DNA from 2 places in the Pseudochelatococcus sp. G4_1912 genome. Region 2 is predicted to be linked to the other one. Evidence: predicted binding sites of a transcription regulator. Region 2 holds the regulator's gene; the other holds the start of a gene.
What was found. Region 2 encodes PhoB, which activates phosphate uptake and scavenging genes when phosphate is short. Its sites were predicted from a motif close to TGTCATNNANCTGTCAT; they were not measured.

Region 1: a site for PhoB is predicted at 1,272-1,288, ahead of VRZ32_RS06645 (NAD-glutamate dehydrogenase). Genes of this name have one in related genera too.

The regions. Positions count from the first base shown of each region.
Region 1 is NZ_JAZDRL010000001.1:1,474,305-1,478,496, forward strand. Features, by position in the region: gene VRZ32_RS06635 (Bax inhibitor-1/YccA family protein) at 1-357, shown strand, start outside; gene VRZ32_RS06640 (DUF2794 domain-containing protein) at 450-794, opposite strand; gene VRZ32_RS06645 (NAD-glutamate dehydrogenase) at 1,561-4,192, shown strand, end outside.
Region 2 is NZ_JAZDRL010000002.1:382,489-386,680, reverse strand. Features, by position in the region: gene pstB (phosphate ABC transporter ATP-binding protein PstB) at 1-445, shown strand, start outside; gene phoU (phosphate signaling complex protein PhoU) at 601-1,311, shown strand; gene phoB (phosphate regulon transcriptional regulator PhoB) at 1,383-2,090, shown strand; gene VRZ32_RS09015 (GcrA family cell cycle regulator) at 2,724-3,329, opposite strand; gene VRZ32_RS09010 (aspartate aminotransferase family protein) at 4,079-4,192, shown strand, end outside.

The DNA of each region.
Region 1 (4,192 bases), on a different contig from region 2:
TTCGTAACGGCTGCAGCTTTTGGTGCTCTCAGCCTCTATGGTTATACCACGAAGCGTAACCTGTCGGCGATGGGGTCATTCCTGATCATGGGTCTTTTTGGCCTGATTATCGCTTCGCTGGTGAATCTGTTCCTGCAATCGAGCGGGTTTCAATTCGTGATCTCGGTGCTTGGCGTGCTGATCTTCGCCGGCCTGACGGCTTGGGATACGCAGCGCATCAAGGAAATGTACTACGCGCTCGATGGTGGTGAAGTTGCGGCGAAAAAGTCAGTGCTGGGCGCGCTCAGCCTTTATCTGAACTTCATCAACATGTTCATGTTCCTGCTGCAACTCTTTGGCCAGCAGCGCAGCAACTAAGGCATTTTGCGGTAATTTCGCTGATGCATGAAAAAAGCCCCGGTGGAAACATCGGGGCTTGTTGCATTTGAAGCTCATGATGGTTGTGCATTTTATCGCACGATTTTTAATGGTCGATCCAAAACAGCCAGTACGCGGGCAAGATCGCTGCCGCGCTTGAGAATCAGGCCTGAAGCCGCAACTGCTGCATACTCGCCCTGTTTGCGCGCAAGGCGCGGGGTTTTTTCGATGCGGTAGAGGGGCACTTCGGATGAACGACGAAATACCGAAAAGATAGCCTGATCACGCAAGAAATCGAGTGCATAGTCACGCCATTCACCCGAGGCCACCTTGCGGCCATAAAGCCCGAAAATCACACGTAATTCTGACTGGTTGAACGTGACAGGCCCTGCCTGCGCAGGTGAAGGCAAGTGTGCTTTTGCAGCAATGGGAATGATTTTAGCGGGCGATTTGTGACCGCTGTCAGGGGCTGCAGACTGATCATTTGATGGGCGCAGGCCGACAGGCGGCAACCTATTATTCCAGTTCGTGGGGGATATATCCTCGCGTGACTGCGCCCGAACGCTGTGCTCTGGATCTTCGCTTCCAGCTTCGCTCAACCGGCTTCTCCTGTGTCACAGGTTGCTGTCGCAATATGGTTATGATGACCGCCCTGGAGCCTGGATGCAAGCTTAAAGCGTTGACTAAACGCATCGGATGCTTGCGTGCAAGCACTCAGGTGCCCTGATAACGCCCAGCAGCGAACGCGTGATTGCCGCGATAATGCCCCATTGGTTAGACATCATACCCACGTCATCCAGATGGCCTGTCAGTTCATGATACCGAATTTATAGAGCCCCCCAGCCCCCTCGGTATCGCTGAATTTCAGACCATCTGGATGCATTTTCTTTTTAAATAGTTCTCCGCCCATTTCATGTCATTGCGCTTTCTTCACCTGTGCTGTATGCGGCACGGGCGCATGCGTGCATCATGGGCGCTGCTATTGGGAAATCCTTAAAAGATTCTCTGCCAATGGTTGGGTTCATCACCGAAAAACAGGTGAAAATGCTTGGATTTTATGCTCTGCAATAAGAAATGCAGCAGAGTGCTTTTAATCTAGGCAGGGTGTGGCAGAATGCGGCCGCGCAATGATGGCAATAATGTCATCAGCGTGTAGGAAACGTCTGCTGTCGAGAAGCGACGGCGGGGTATCGGGAGGAAGTTGTGACGGAAGCGGGCTTGATCGCGCGGGTCGCGAACGGGTTGTCTGAGCGGGGTGCTGCGGCGCCAGGCTGGTTTGTAGAGGCGCTCTTGGGGCAGGTAGCGGCGGAGGATCTAACCGTCTACCCGGAGGTGTTTCTGGAAACACTGGTCGAGGCTGCCTACGCGCACCTTAACAAGGCGCGTCGGCGTGGCTCTCCCAGCATCCAGCTCACTGATCACATAACCGGGACGGGCAGCGATGCGCGCCAGATCACGGTTGTTGAAATCGTCAATGACAATATGCCCTTCCTGGTGGACTCCACCCTTGCGGCGATTGTTGCTCTTGGCTTTGACACGCAGCTGGTTGCCCATCCCATTCTCGATGTAGAGCGCGATGGTGCAGACAACGTCAAGGCTGTTTTGGGTGAGGCGGGGCCGGATGAACCGCGGACCGGAGCTGGTCGCGAGAGTCTTATCCACTTGCATTTACCGCAACTTGATGATGCCGCCGATCGCGCACGGCTCGTTGAAGAACTAACGCGCGTTTACGCCGATGTTGCCAGCGCGGTGACCGATTGGCCCGTGATGCGTGCACGCGTCATCGAAGCGCTGACGAGCCTGCGCGAAAACCCGCCACCACTGCCGGAAGCGACGGTGAGTGAGGCGGTTGCATTCCTGCAATGGCTGGCTGACGATAATTTCACGATTCTGGGTATCCGCGAGTATCGCTATACGGCAGATACGGCTTCCGACCCTGTTGAAGGCACTGGCCTGGGCATCTTGAGCGATCCATCTGTGCGCATCTTGCGCCGTGGTAGTGAGCTTGTGGTGATGACGCCGGAAATCCGCGCCTTCCTGCAGCAGCCAGTGGCGCTGATCACTGCGAAAGCCAATGTGAAGTCACGCGTGCATCGCCGTGCGCACCTCGATTATGTTGGCGTCAAGCTATTTGATAATTCGGGTGAAGTTGTCGGTGAGCTGCGCATTGCTGGTCTTTATACGAGCAACGTTTATACGCAATCAACAGCTGAGATCCCTTACCTGCGCCAGAAAGTGGCAGAGGTTGTGCGTCGGGCTGAGTTCGATCCAGCCAGCTATTCAGGCCGTGCACTGACGCATATTCTGGAAGATTATCCGCGGGATGAGCTGTTCCAGATTGATGTTGATACGCTTTACCAGTTCGCACATGATATTCTGCAGTTGACGGAACGCCCGCGTGTGCGTGTGCTATCGCGTGCGGATGAATTTGGCCGGTTTGTATCCGTTCTCGTTTATCTGCCAAAGGATCGCTACGACACTGATGTTCAGAGTGAGATCGGTGCGTTTCTTGCGCGGCTTTATCAGGGTCGTCTGTCGGCGGTATATCCTTCTTATCCGTCAGGGCCGCTTGCGCGTCTTCACTACATTATTGGCCGCGATGAAGGCACCACGCCTGTTATCGAGCGCTCAACGCTGGAAACAGGCATCAGCAGCCTCATTCGTAACTGGAGTGATGCACTAAGCCAGGCATTTGCTCGGCATGTTGGTGGCGACAAGGGGCGTGAACTTGCAGCAACCTATGGTGCAGCATTCGGTGGCGCTTATCGTGACGCCTTCTCTGGTGATGCGGTCATTGAAGATATTGGCGTTATCGAAGCGCTAGGTCCTGATCATCCACGCGCGGTGAAGCTGTACCGTCGTGAGGGCGATCCTGAATCTCGGGCAGCGTTGAAAGTCTTTTCGCGTTCGGCACCTACGCCTTTGTCAGAGCGCGTACCGCTGCTTGAAAAGCTTGGCTTTAAGGTCGTAAACGAACGCACCTATCGCGTGACGCCGCGCGGGGCAGAGCCAGAAGGCCGCGTGTGGTTGCATGACATGTCGCTGGAGCGTGCAGCGGGTGGTGTGATCAATATTGATCGCGCCAAGCCTGATCTTGAGGATGCGCTGATTGCATTGTTCGAGGGTGCAGCTGAATCTGATGGTTTCAACGCCCTTGTGCTTGAAGCCTCGCTCAACTGGCGTGATGTGGCGAATCTACGTGCTTATGGGCGCTATTTGCAGCAAATTGGCGTGCCATATGATCAGGAATATCTGGCGCAAACGCTGGTGCATCATCCTGAGATCACCACGCGTATTGTGTCCTTGATCGCGGCGCGTTTCGATCCCGACTTCACGGGCGATCGTGCCGAGCGTGAGATCCAGGTGCGTGAGGATATTGAAGCGCGTCTGCAGGCGGTTTCCAGCCTTGATGAGGATCGCATTCTGCGCCGCTTCGTCAATCTGATTGAGGCGACTTTGCGCACGAACATCTTCCAGCGTGATGCTGAAGGAAATGCGCGCGATACGATTTCGTTCAAATTTGAGTGTGCGAAGGTAGAGGGCCTGCCAAAGCCTGCACCACTGTTCGAAATCTTTGTCTATTCACCACGGGTTGAAGGCGTGCATCTACGCTTTGGTCGTGTGGCGCGTGGCGGTCTTCGTTGGTCTGATCGTCCGCAGGATTTCCGCACCGAGGTGCTGGGTCTTGTAAAAGCGCAGCAGGTCAAGAACTCGGTGATCGTGCCGGTTGGTGCCAAGGGCGGCTTTGTGCCCAAGCGCTTGCCACCAGTATCGGATCGGGCAGCATGGCAGGCAGAAGGGCGCGGCGCTTATCGCGTGTTCATCTCCAGTCTGC
Region 2 (4,192 bases):
CATTGCGTTTGGTGTGCGCCTGTATGAAAATCTCAACAAGGCGGATATGGATGAGCGGGTCGAATCCTCGTTGCGCCGCGCCGCCATCTGGAATGAAGTGAAGGATAAGCTGGGCGCTTCCGGCCAGAGTCTTTCCGGCGGTCAGCAACAGCGTCTGTGTATTGCACGTACGGTTGCGGTAAAGCCGGAGGTCATTCTGTTCGATGAGCCATGCTCGGCGCTCGATCCGATTTCCACCTCCAAGGTGGAAGAATTGATCGACGAGTTGAAGGAAGATTATACGATCGCTATTGTCACGCATAACATGCAGCAGGCTGCGCGCGTTTCGCAGTTTACGGCGTTTATGTATCTGGGTGAACTGGTGGAATTTGCGGAAACGACCAAAATTTTCACCACGCCACAGGATAAACGCACGCAGGATTATATTACAGGTCGTTTTGGCTAGCGAAAATCGCATTAAATCTGAAATGCAATTTGGCGCTAGATCATTGTTAGTGCATCAGGTTTATTCAAAAAGCGGTATCCACTTTTTGATTTGATGCAAAGTCTAAGACGCAGGTGGCAAGTGCCTGCACTGTTTCTGTACAGGGGTATTTGGCAATGGCCGAACATATCGTAACTGCTTTTGACGCCGATCTCGAACTCTTGCGTAGCAAGATCGCCGAAATGGGCGGTATCGCCGAAAAAATGCTGGACGATTCCACGCGTGCCCTCGTGCGTCGCGACAGCGCCCTTGCCCAGCAGGTAATCGATGCAGACGTGCGTCTTGATAATCTGCAACGTGAAATTGAAGAGCTTGCTGTTGTCACCATCGCACGGCGCCAGCCGGTGGCAGTGGATCTGCGCGATATCATCTCCGCCATTCGGGTTGCGGGTGATATCGAGCGGATTGGCGATCTGGCAAAAAATACCTCGAAGCGCGTTTTGGCTATCAGCAATGAGTTGCAGCCTGCGAAGATCGTTGGTGGCGTGCAGCACATGAGTGACCTCGTGCAGGCACAGCTGAAAGACGTGCTTGATGCTTATGCCCAGCGCGATGAGAAGAAGGCGCTGGAAGTATGGAACAGCGATGAACGGATCGATGCGCTCTATAACTCGATCTTCCGTGAGCTGCTGACCTATATGATGGAAGACACGCGCAACATTACTTTCTGTACGCATCTTCTTTTCCTGGCCAAGAATATTGAGCGGATCGGCGATCACACGACAAACGTCGCTGAGACAATCTACTTCCTGACCACTGGTGAGACCCTCGCGGCAGAGCGCCCCAAGGGCGATACCACAAGCTTTGCGACAACCGCATCGCTCTGACAAAATACCTTACTTGCATCATGGCAGGCCTTATGATGCATGCTTAACGAGTTTGGCGATGGCACGAGGATATGATGGCAGGACCGCGTATTCTGATCGTTGAAGATGAGGAAGCACTAACGCTGCTCCTTCGTTATAATCTTGAAGCCGAAGGTTATTCTGTCGATAGCGTGGCGCGTGGTGATGATGCCGAAATACGGCTCAGAGAGCAGGCGCCCGATCTCATTCTGCTCGATTGGATGCTGCCGGGTATCTCTGGCATCGAATTGTGCCGCCGTGTGCGTGCGCGTTCTGAGACTGAGCGTCTTCCGATCATCATGCTGACAGCCCGCGGTGAGGAGGGGGAGCGTATTCGCGGCCTTGCTACCGGAGCTGATGATTATGTGGTGAAGCCTTTTTCCGTGCCAGAGCTTCTCGCCCGCGTGCGCGCCCTGCTAAGGCGCGCAAAGCCCAGCCAGGTGGCGACATTGCTGCTGGCAGGCGATATTGAGCTTGATCGTGAAACCCGCCGTGTGCGTCGCAGTGGTCATGAGCTCCATTTGGGCCCGACGGAATTCAAGCTGCTCGAATTTCTGATGCAAAGCCCAGGCCGGGTTTACACCCGCGAGCAATTGCTCAACAGCGTTTGGGGGCATGACGTCTATATCGATGAGCGAACCGTGGATGTGCACGTTGGCCGTCTACGCAAAGCCATCAACACCAAGCGCACCCAGGACCCCATCCGCACCGTACGCGGTGCGGGTTACTCCTTCGATGAAACCTTCTCCAGGATGTATTGATCTTCGCGCCATGGTGGCCTGCAAATGGAGGCTTTCTGCGCTTCCGGTGCTCACGTACTTATGTACGCTGCGCGCCGGTTCTCGAAAACCACCATTTTCGGCTCACCCTGACGCGAAGCTCAACACATCCTGCGTTCGTGTGCTTGCAGCGGTTCCTTTTTAGTGGTCTGCATGTGATGACTGTCTCTGCGCCGTAGGCTCACGTGCTTATGTATGTTGCGAGGCGGTTCTCGATCGCTACCATTTTCGGCTCACCCTGGCGCGAAGCTCAACACATCCTGCGTTCGTGTGCTTGCAGCGGTTCCTTTTTAGTGGTCTGCATGTGATGACTGTCTGTGCGCCATAGGCTCACGTGCTTATGTATGTTGCGAGCCGGTTTTTGATCGCTACCATTTTTGGCTCCCCCTGACACGAAGCTGAGCGCATCCTGCGGTCATGTGCTTGCACGGTTTTATTTGGGGGGCTTGCAAGTGGTGGTTGTCTGTACTGCTGGAGCGATGGCTACTTTGTTTTAACTCATCCTGACGCGATAGTATGCCGCAAATAAAAAGCCGCCTCGGATGCCGGGCGGCTTTTACATTCTTGTAGCTAACTGCAAACACTCGATTAGCAGGTGTTGCCTATGTCACGCAGTTATGCGCGCTTGCGATCGCGGCGGCGTTCCATCACTGGCTGGTAAGCGATGCTCGCGTGGTGTGCGCAATAAGGCATGCCCGTAGACGAACGTGCGCCGCAGAAACGGAAGTTTGGTGATGTCGGATCGCCCACAGGCCAACGGCACATGAACTCACGCAGATCCATAATCGTCACGCGCTCAGACAGCGGTACAACGACGTTATCATGCGCAACAGGAAATTCCCGGATAGCAGGCGCAGCAACAGGCGCTGGAGCAACAGGAGCAGCAGCAAGGGCGGTATTTCCGAACGCAGCTGCAATCGGCCGTGGGGCCGGTGCAGGTGTAGCAACAGATGCTGATGAAGGCGCCGCTTGACGAGCAACCGGTGCCGTTGGCTGAGGCACTGGTGCCGGTGCTTTACGTGGAGCCGGGCGTGCAGTTGTTGCTGCAACAGGCGTCTTCGTGCGTCCCGATAGGCCAAGACGATGCACTTTGCCAATCACTGCATTTCGGCTGACGCCACCAATTTCAGTGGCGATCTGGCTTGCGCTCAGTCCGTCGCCCCAGAGTTTACGCAGTTGCTCAACGCGTTCATCAGTCCAGGTATTGCCAGGATCGCTCATAAATAATGCTCCATCGTGCCGCGCTTCGAACGGAATCCTACATCTCACCGGCAAATGAATGATCGCCAGATGCAACGTTCTACCTAAGAGGAAAACGCCGAGAGGAAGAAGGCCGAACGACATATCGTGGCCATTAAACGGGAAACTACAATATGCCGTGACTCCCCGGCAAGAGTCTTGCGTGCAACAGCGCGCATTTTCCCACAGGAGAGATCGTAAACAAATGTTTGATGTTGCGAAAAAGCCTGTGAATGCAGGCTATTTAATGGCAGTGACGTAAAAAAGTTACTCACAGGCATAAAATCGATACTGGCTGTGTCCTGACTACGCTCATGAAGACAAGTGCCTCATTGACCCGAAAATAGCGTAGCCTAGCGGACGGAACTGCAGTTATCGTGGACTGACGTTGAAACAAAAACTTGCTGTGATGGCAAAATCAACTTGAATGTCACTGCTGGTGCCCTTAAATTGCAGGTGTCGCCGCCCTTAGGGCGGCTTTTTCTGTTGTCCATCTTGCAACTGGGTGTCTGTGCGTGGGCAGCCAGCTTTAAGGGCTGGTGGACAAACGGCGAGGTGGTGCAATGACGTGCGTTAGAGTTGAGGGATCAGCTTGGAATGCAGATTGATTGCATTGCTATCAGATAACGCAAACTGTTTGAGTGCCTTACGTTTCGCCATTCTGGCGCAAAAGCTGCCATGCTGGTCTGCGTATTCCACGTGGGCTACTTTCATGCTTGGAGTATCATACTGTGACGTCGCCAATTCTGCCGACTTATGCGCGGGCCGAGGTTGTTTTTGAAACGGGTGAGGGTGTATGGCTTGTGGCGCGTGACGGCAAGCGATACCTCGATTTGGGCTCGGGC